Linked DNA regions of Variovorax paradoxus. The protein of the gene in region 1 interacts with the protein of each later gene in a pairwise test. Links are inferred from orthologs where the notes say so. Each region holds a gene or a part of one and is shown in the gene's direction. Other genes may lie near its edges.

Region 1 (2,841 bases):
AATCCGCCACACGGCCGTGATTCCGATTGCGGGCGACCTCATTACCAGCGACATCGCCATGGCGCTGCGCACACCCACCAAGGACGCCGAAGACATCAAGGTGGAGAACGGCTATGCCAAGCAACTGCTGGCCGACCCCGACACGCAGGTGGAAGTGCCCGGCCTTGGTGATCGCGGCCCGCGCATGCTGAGCAAGCAGGCGCTGGCCGGTGTGATCGAGCCGCGCATCGAAGAGATCTTTTCGCTCGTGCAGCAGGTGGTGCGCGAGTCGGGCTATGAAGAGGTGCTGTCTTCGGGCGTGGTGCTCACGGGCGGCAGCGCGGTGATGCCCGGCATGGTCGAGCTGGGGGAAGACATCTTCCTGAAGCCCGTGCGGCGCGGCATTCCGAAATATTCGAGCGCGCTGTCCGACATGGTCGCACAGCCGCGCGCCGCCACTGTGATGGGTTTGCTCGAAGAAGCGCGCTTCGCACGCATGCGCGGCTTCAAGGTCGCGCAGAAGAACGGATCCGTAAAGACTGCGTTCGGACGTTTCAAGGACTTCATCGTGGGGAACTTCTGACCATGAATCACTCCCCACTCTGGCTCGCACGCGGCGGCCCCCCATTGCATTTCAACGAGCGATGGCGGCGCACAGGTCCACCGCCGCGACGACGGCTACGTTGAACTCGTCAAGACACCAGAAAAATTCATTGATACACAACGGCAACTGCAAAATTCAAGGAGTTAGAAATGACCATCGAAATGATCGAAGTCGAAGAATTCAACCAAGGCACTCAGATCAAGGTGATCGGAGTGGGCGGCGGTGGCGGCAATGCCGTCGCGCACATGATGGAGCGTGGCGTGCAGGGCGTGCAGTTCGTCTGCGCCAACACCGACGCGCAGGCGCTCCAGCGCAGCAATGCCCACAAGAACATCCAGCTGGGCACCAGCGGCCTGGGCGCGGGCAGCAAGCCCGACAAGGGTCGTGAAGCGGCCGAGCTCGCGGTGGACGACATCCGTGCGGCCATCGACGGCGCGCACATGCTGTTCATCACCGCCGGCATGGGCGGCGGCACCGGCACCGGCGCGGCTCCCGTGATCGCACGCGTGGCGAAGGAAATGGGCATCCTCACCGTGGGTGTGGTGACCAAGCCCTTCGACTGGGAGGGCGGCCGCCGCATGACCAACGCCGACGCCGGCCTGGCCGAGCTCGAGGCGAATGTCGATTCGCTGATCGTGGTGCTCAACGAGAAGCTGCTCGACGTGCTGGGCGAGGACATCACCCAGGACGAAGCATTCGCGCATGCCAACGACGTGCTGAAGAACGCCGTGGGCGGCATCTCGGAAATCATCAACGAGTACGGCGGCGTGAACGTCGACTTCGAAGACGTGCGCACCGTGATGGGTGAGCCCGGCAAGGCCATGATGGGCACGGCCGCCGCTGCCGGCCCCGACCGCGCGCGCATCGCCGCCGAACAGGCCGTGGCTTGCCCGCTGCTCGAAGGCATCGACCTCTCGGGCGCCAAGGGCGTGCTGGTGCTGGTGACCGCATCGAAGGGTTCGCTGAAGCTGAACGAATCGAAGCTCGCGATGAACACCATCCGCGCCTACGCTTCGCCCGATGCGCACGTGATCTACGGCGCTGCCTACGACGAAAGCCTGGGCGACGAGATGCGCGTGACCGTGGTGGCCACCGGCCTCTCGCGCGCCGACGCACGCCGCCAGGCACCGACGCTCGAAGTGATTCGTACCGGCACCGACAACATCCCGTTCAACGTGCCAACGCTCGGCACGGGCCATGCGGGCCATGGCGGCCACGGCGTGAGCCAGCCCAACTATGACGGCATGGCGGTTCCCAGCGTGTGGCGTACCAACCGCACGATGGCCGCTGCCAAGGTGGACGCACTGTCGTCGGGCGGCATGGACGACTTCGAGATTCCCGCATTCCTGCGCCGTCAAGCTGACTGAGGCCGGGCCACCGAACGCAGAGGGCACGAAGGTTCGTAAGGGGCACGGGGAAGAACTGAAAGGGACTTCCGCCGGCTCTACGCGCTGCGTTCGCTTCGTGCCCCTTGCGTCCATCGTGGGCGCTTGAAATAGAACCTATGTCTATCGGTGCCATAGCGAGGGGCATAGGCAGCCATGCCCGTCGCGCGCCTAAAATTGCGGGCGTGCTGCAACAAAGAACCCTCAAGTCGATCAGCCGCGCCGTGGGCGTGGGGCTTCACAGCGGACAACGCGTGGAGCTCACGCTGCGCCCGGCGCCGGCGGACACGGGCATCGTGTTCCGGCGCGTCGACCTGCCCGAGCCGGTCGACATCCGCATGACCGCTGAAGCGGTAACCGACACGCGGCTGGCTTCCACGGTTTCGACCGGCGGGGCCAAGGTGCAGACCGTCGAGCATTTGATGTCTGCCTGTGCAGGCCTGGGCATCGACAACCTCTACATCGACATCACGGCCGACGAAGTGCCGATCCTCGACGGATCGGCCTCGTCGTTCGTGTTCCTGCTTCAAAGCGCAGGCATCGAACTGCAGAAGGCGCCGCGCCGCTTCATTCGTGTGACCCGCAAGGTCGAGGTGCGCGAGGGCGAGGGCGCCAACGAGAAATGGGCGAGCCTGGAGCCGTACCACGGCTACAAGCTGAGCTTCGAGATCGACTTCGACCACCGCGTGGTCAATTCCACCGGCCAGCGCGTGGAGTTCGACCTGGGTTCCGACTCTTACAGCCGCGACATTGCGCGCGCCCGAACCTTCGGCTTTACCAAAGAGGTCGAATACATGCGCAGCAAGGGCCTGGCGCTTGGCGGCGGGCTCGACAACGCCATCGTGATGGACGACACCAAGGTGCTCAATGCCG
Region 2 (2,857 bases), 2.0 Mb from region 1 along the record:
GACGCCCATCCCTTATGGCGACCTGACACGCATCGGGCGAATATCCGAGCGCGATTTCGGATGGCACCATCCGCCCCCGCCTATTCCTGACGCCAACATCAAGGCCTCGTCGATCCAGGAAGCCGACGTGCTCGTGATCGGCGACAGCTTCTCGGTTCGCTACGCATGGCAGTCGCCGCTGGTGGGCGCCGGCTACCGCGTTGCCACCACGCACTGGGACAAGACCGGTCCGATGTGCAGCGACTTCTCGGAATGGGTGCGCAAATCCGGCTTCAAGGGCAAGGTCGTCATCATCGAGAGCATCGAGCGCCTGCTTCAGGGACGCATCGTAGATTCGAAAGAATGCGCGGCCATGAAGCACGCCTTCGTGCCTTCGCCTCCCCCATTCGAAAATCCATCCAAGCCGGCGCCTACCGAGTTCCGCCTGAACTGGGACGCGGAGCTGCTGAGGGGCTGGCTGACCTATCGCAACACCCGGGCCATCGAGCGTTCCGAGAGCTGGACCAACACGCCCGACCGCTGGGGCCCGCTCATCGATGCACGCACCGTGCCCGACGGCTGCAAGCAATTCAGCCACGTGGCTTGCAACAAATTGCTCATGACGGCCGAAGACCGCCTGATGGACCCGCTTACCGCCGACTCCGCCACCTTCATGGCGAGGTTCACGGAAAAAATGGCGCCTTCCCTTCGCATCATCTGGATGGTCGTGCCCAACAAGAGCACGGTGTACCTCGACCAGAACCATGCCGCCGCGTTTCGCAGCACGTTCAACGACCTGAAAATCGGCCCGGATCTTTTTACACTGTCCGAGCAGAACCGCTTCAAAATCACAGACTTGTATCCGGCCAACGAAACGCACGTTTCCACTGCCGGGTATCTGCTCTTCGGTCAGCGTATGCTGGAGGCTGTGCGTGAAGTGCAGCCGAATCCGGCGGCCGCTAAATCGCCATGAACTCGTCCCTCACATGAACCCGAACGCGTGATCCTCTACGAGTACCCTTTCAACGAGCGCATCCGGACCTACCTGAGGCTGGAGCACCTGTTCCGCCGCCTTGGCGAACTGGTGCCCGCGGAATCCGCGCTTTCCCATCATTTCGCCCTGGTCACGATTTTCGAGATCATGGACGTTGCCGCGCGCGCCGACCTCAAGGCCGACGTCATGCGCGATCTTGAAAAGCACAAGAACGTCTTCAACGGCTACCGCGGCAACCCGGCGATCGCCGAGGCGGCGCTGGACCAGGTCGTCACCCAGCTCGAACGGAATTTTGGCGCGCTCAACAGCGTATCCGGCAAGGCCGGCCAGGCGCTGACCGAGAACGAATGGCTCATGAGCATTCGCAGCCGAGCCGGCATTCCGGGCGGCACCTGCGAGTTCGACCTCCCCGCTTACTACGCTTGGCAACACCGCAGCGCACAAAGCCGGCGCAAGGACCTCGAGCGCTGGTCGAGCACGCTCGCGCCGCTGGCCGAATCCATTTACCTGCTGCTCAAGCTGCTGCGCGAAGCCGATGTGCCCTACAAGGTCATTGCCACTCATGGGCAGTTTCAGCAAAACCTGCCGCAGGGCCGCAGCTTCCAGCTGCTGCGCCTGCGGATCGACCCGGCGCTCGGGCTGGTGCCTGAAATCAGCGGCAACCGGCTCATGGTTTCGGTGCGCATGATGCGCCACGAGGCCGACGACCGCCTGCACCAGAGCACGGAAGACGCAGCCTTCGAACTCACGCTCTGCGCCTGAGCGCAGCAGCGCATCAACGACACGCCATGAGCAACGGCAGGACCCACAACGACATCGGCGAGCGGATCGTCCGCTGCCCCGCCTGCGGCGGTGACAGCATCTATGCCGCCAGCAACCCCTATCGGCCCTTCTGCAGCGCGCGCTGCAAGGGTATCGACCTCGGCGCATGGGCCAACGAGGAATTCAGGATGCCCGCCGAAGAGCCGCCGGACGAAGAGACCTTCGGCGACCCCAAGCTGAAGCAGTAAAAGGCGCCGCGGCCACCGCAGCGGCTTCGCGCTACTTCTTCGGCGCCGCGCCGCCTTCGTCCAGCAGCGCGCGGTCCATGTAGGTTGCAAACGAGCGGGTGTACTTGGGCCGCAAGTGGCCCGCGTCCTTGTAGGCGGGAGCACCGTCGGACATGGTGCGCAGGCACTGGCCGTCCGCGGTACACAGGTTCGCAACGGCGTCGATCACTTCCACGCCGCTTGCAAGACCGATCTGCCGCAGGCGATCGTTCAACTCGCGCTGGTCCTGCGGTATCGGCAGCGTCGGGGTTGTGGTCGAGACCTTCATGGAGGTCAATCGGCTGCCTTCGAGCAGGCGCTTCGGCTCGAAATCGGGTGCTACCGGAATGTCGAGCAGCAGAAAAACCTTCTTGCCCTTGCCTGACAGTTCTCGCAGCAGCTGGCCGAGAGAGTCGAACGCCAGGGCCATGCCGTCGCCGCCGCGGAACTGGTGGGCCGCGCCACTCGCATCGCGGAAGTAATAGCCTGGTGCGCCGCCCGCGATGAAGTAGCAGTTCCAGCAGCCGCCGATCACTACCGTGTCGATCTCTGGGCCGCGGGCGAAATCCAGCACGGCCGTGCGCCGCTCGGCGCACCCTATGTTCGCATCCGCGTAAACACCGGGAATCGGCGGGCAAGACCCCTGCGTTGCAAAGTAGATGGTGTTTGCCTTGTCGGGCACGGTGCGCGCGAGCTCCTCTGCGCGCGGACCATATTGCTGCACGTGGCTGTCGCCGACCAGCAGGCTCTTGCGCGGCCCATTGCCGACCCGATAGAGCAGATGCCGCCCTAGTTCGTAGTTCTTGAAATCGTCGTAGTAGCCCACGTCGGCCGCGGCCTCGGAAATCTGCTGCAG
Region 3 (2,884 bases), 3.0 Mb from region 1 along the record:
GGCAACCGCCAGGGCGAAGAGCGTCCGCCAAGCGGCGCGAACCAGCCCGATCCCATGAAGACCTCGCTGGGCTATATCGGCGCCGACAGCTTTTCGCGCCAGCGGAAAGAGCAGCGCCAAGGCCCGGGACGCCGCGGAGGGGGTGGTTCTGCAGGCGGCGGCTTCGGCGGGCAGGGCGGCCCGGGCGGAAACCGGCGTCGCGGGCGCTGAAAGCCTGCTGTCCAGCGCAGCCTTTCGCGGGGTTTTCACCAACCCCGGGGGCTGCGCCGGTTAAAATCAGAGGCTTTGTCGATGAACGACGCAACATATTCGTTGCAGTTGTGACAAAACACTTCAAAATCAAAGCTCAGGAAGCACTTCAATGGCTATCGAACGTACCCTCTCCATCATCAAGCCCGACGCCGTCGCAAAGAACGTCATCGGCAAGATCGTTTCCCGCTTCGAAGCTGCCGGCCTCAAGGTTGTCGCCGCCAAGCTGGTGCATCTCTCGCGCAACGAAGCCGAGCAGTTCTACTCGGTCCACAAAGAGCGTCCTTTCTTCAAGGATCTCGTCGAGTTCATGATCTCCGGCCCCGTGTTCGTGCAAGTGCTCGAAGGCGAGAACGCCATTGCCAAGAACCGCGACCTGATGGGCGCCACGGACCCGAAGAAGGCCGCCGCCGGCACCATCCGCGCCGACTTCGCCGACAGCATCGACGCCAACGCCGTGCACGGTTCGGACGCCCCCGAAACCGCAGCGAACGAAGTGGCATTCTTCTTCGCCGGCCTCAACGTCTACGCGCGCTGAAGCCGTATCCCGGCTGATTTCATGACCACGGCCAACTTGCTCGAATTCGATCTCGAGGGGCTGGCTGCGTTCTGCGAAAAGCTCGGCGAGAAGCGATTCCGCGCCACGCAGCTGTTCCGCTGGATCCACCAGCGTGGCGCCAGCGACTTCGCCCAAATGACCGATCTGGCCAAGTCGCTGCGCGAGAAGCTCGCCACCACCGCTCGCGTCGAGGCCCTTCCGGTTCTCACGCAGCACGAATCCAAGGACGGCACGATCAAGTGGCTGTTCGACGTCGGCGACGGCAATGCCGTCGAAGCCGTATTCATTCCCGAAGACGACCGCGGCACATTGTGCGTGTCGTCTCAAGCCGGCTGCGCGGTGGGTTGCCGCTTTTGCTCCACGGGGCACCAAGGCTTCAGCCGCAACCTGAGCACGGGCGAAATCGTCGCCCAGCTCTGGTTTGCCGAACACTTTCTGCGCAAGCACCTGAAGCGCGACGAGCGTGTCATTTCCAACGTGGTGATGATGGGCATGGGCGAGCCGCTGCAGAACTACTCGGCATTGGTCCCCGCGCTGCGCACCATGCTCGACGATAACGCCTACGGGCTGTCGCGCCGGCGCGTGACCGTATCGACCTCGGGCGTAGTGCCGATGATCGATCGCCTTGGCGCCGATTGTCCGGTGGCCATGGCCGTGTCGCTGCACGCGCCCAACGACGCGTTGCGCGACGACCTGGTGCCGCTCAATCGCAAGTACCCCATTGCCGAATTGCTCGAAGCCTGCAAGCGCTACCTTGTGCACGCGCCGCGCGACTTCATCACTTTCGAATACTGCATGCTCGATGGCGTGAACGACCAGCCCGAGCATGCACGGCAACTGGTGGAGCTTGTTCGCACCCACGGTGTCTCGTGCAAGTTCAACCTGATTCCGTTCAATCCGTTTCCGGCCTCGGGCCTCCTGCGCTCGCCGCAGCCGCGTGTGCTGGCATTTGCCAAGACGCTGAGCGAGGCCGGCCTCGTGACCACCGTGCGCAAGACGCGCGGCGACGACATCGACGCGGCGTGCGGACAGCTGGCCGGCGACGTCAAGGACCGCACCCGGGCGGCCGAGCGCATGGCTCAGCGCCGTGTGGTGTCGGAACGCCCCGTTGTTTTGCATCCGATTCGCAAGACCACCCCCCTGGAGCACTGATTCAATGAGCATGGCCTTTCCGATGACCACCGCGAGCGCGCAGCGGCTGCTGGCCGCAAGCTTTGCCGGTGTGGCCGTGGCGTTATTGCTCGGGGGCTGTGTCAACACGCGGACCACCACCACCAGCCTGGCCGACACGAGCTCCTCGGGCAAGGGCGCCGAGATCGTGACCGAGTCCGACGAAAGCAGCCGCCAGCGCCGCGCCCGTCTGCGCATGGAGCTTGCTGCAGGCTACTTCGAGCACGGCCAGAACACTGTGGCGCTGGACGAAATCAAGCAGGCACTTGTTGCCGATCCCAACTACGCGGATGCCTATAGCCTGCGAGGCCTTGTCTACATGCGTCTGGAAGATGCCGGCATGGCCGAAGACAGCTTCCGCCGCGCCATTGCCATCAACCCGCGCGACGCCAACGTGCGGCACAACTACGGCTGGCTGCTCTGCCAGCAGAACCGTTACGGCGATGCGGCCCAGCAGTTTGCCGCTGCGCTCGCGGTACCCAGCTACACCGACCGCTCCAAGACGCTCATGACGCAAGGCGTCTGCCAGCTCAAGGCCGGGCAGCGTCCGGAGGCGGAGCGCAGCCTCTTGCAGGCCTACGAAATCGATGCCGGCAACCCGGTGGTCGGCTTCAACCTGGCCTCGCTGCTGGCGCAGCGCGAAGAATGGTCGCGCGCGCAGTTCTACATTCGCCGCGTCAACAACAGCCCCTCGGCCAGTGCCGAGACGCTTTGGCTCGGCATCAAGATCGAACGACGGCTCAACAACCGCGAGGCAGTTGCGCAGTTGGGAGGGCAACTGCAACGGCGCTTTCCGCAGTCCCGGGAGGCAATAGCGTACGAGCGCGGGAATTTCAATGACTGAACGGGTTTCGGAGTTCGGCACTTCCGCGGCGCTGCCGCTCGAGGAAGGCGACATCACGCACA

Evidence for each region. The genes of interacting proteins can lie anywhere in the genome.
Region 2: the proteins of ftsZ (region 1) and zapD interact in binary tests that used the Escherichia coli proteins (3 or more experiments, as listed by UniProt). The link is inferred for Variovorax paradoxus from one-to-one orthologs.
Region 3: the proteins of ftsZ (region 1) and rlmN interact in binary tests that used the Escherichia coli proteins (3 or more experiments, as listed by UniProt). The link is inferred for Variovorax paradoxus from one-to-one orthologs.

What each region holds. Positions count from the first base shown.
Region 1 is NZ_CP123990.1:4,763,023-4,765,863, forward strand. Bases 49-2,841 are described here. They hold ftsZ (cell division protein FtsZ), read left to right. Parts: upstream 49-732; coding sequence 733-1,950; downstream 1,951-2,841. Other genes in these bases: ftsA (cell division protein FtsA), read left to right, coding at 49-562; lpxC (UDP-3-O-acyl-N-acetylglucosamine deacetylase), read left to right, coding at 2,154-2,841. Also shown: more of ftsA, read left to right, coding at 1-48. UniProt on the Escherichia coli protein: Essential cell division protein that forms a contractile ring structure (Z ring) at the future cell division site. The regulation of the ring assembly controls the timing and the location of cell division.
Region 2 is NZ_CP123990.1:2,715,429-2,718,285, reverse strand. The notes cover bases 49-2,857. They hold zapD (cell division protein ZapD), read left to right. Parts: upstream 49-979; coding sequence 980-1,735; downstream 1,736-2,857. Other genes in these bases: QHG62_RS13185 (acyltransferase family protein), read right to left, coding at 2,015-2,857; QHG62_RS13190 (DNA gyrase inhibitor YacG), read left to right, coding at 1,762-1,983; QHG62_RS13200 (hypothetical protein), read left to right, coding at 49-952. Outside these bases: more of QHG62_RS13200, read left to right, coding at 1-48. UniProt on the Escherichia coli protein: Cell division factor that enhances FtsZ-ring assembly. Directly interacts with FtsZ and promotes bundling of FtsZ protofilaments, with a reduction in FtsZ GTPase activity.
Region 3 is NZ_CP123990.1:1,810,936-1,813,819, forward strand. What follows is about bases 49-2,884. They hold rlmN (23S rRNA (adenine(2503)-C(2))-methyltransferase RlmN), read left to right. Parts: upstream 49-808; coding sequence 809-1,960; downstream 1,961-2,884. Other genes in these bases: QHG62_RS08880 (pseudouridine synthase), read left to right, coding at 49-210; ndk (nucleoside-diphosphate kinase), read left to right, coding at 362-787; pilW (type IV pilus biogenesis/stability protein PilW), read left to right, coding at 1,965-2,822; QHG62_RS08900 (helix-turn-helix domain-containing protein), read left to right, coding at 2,815-2,884. Also shown: more of QHG62_RS08880, read left to right, coding at 1-48.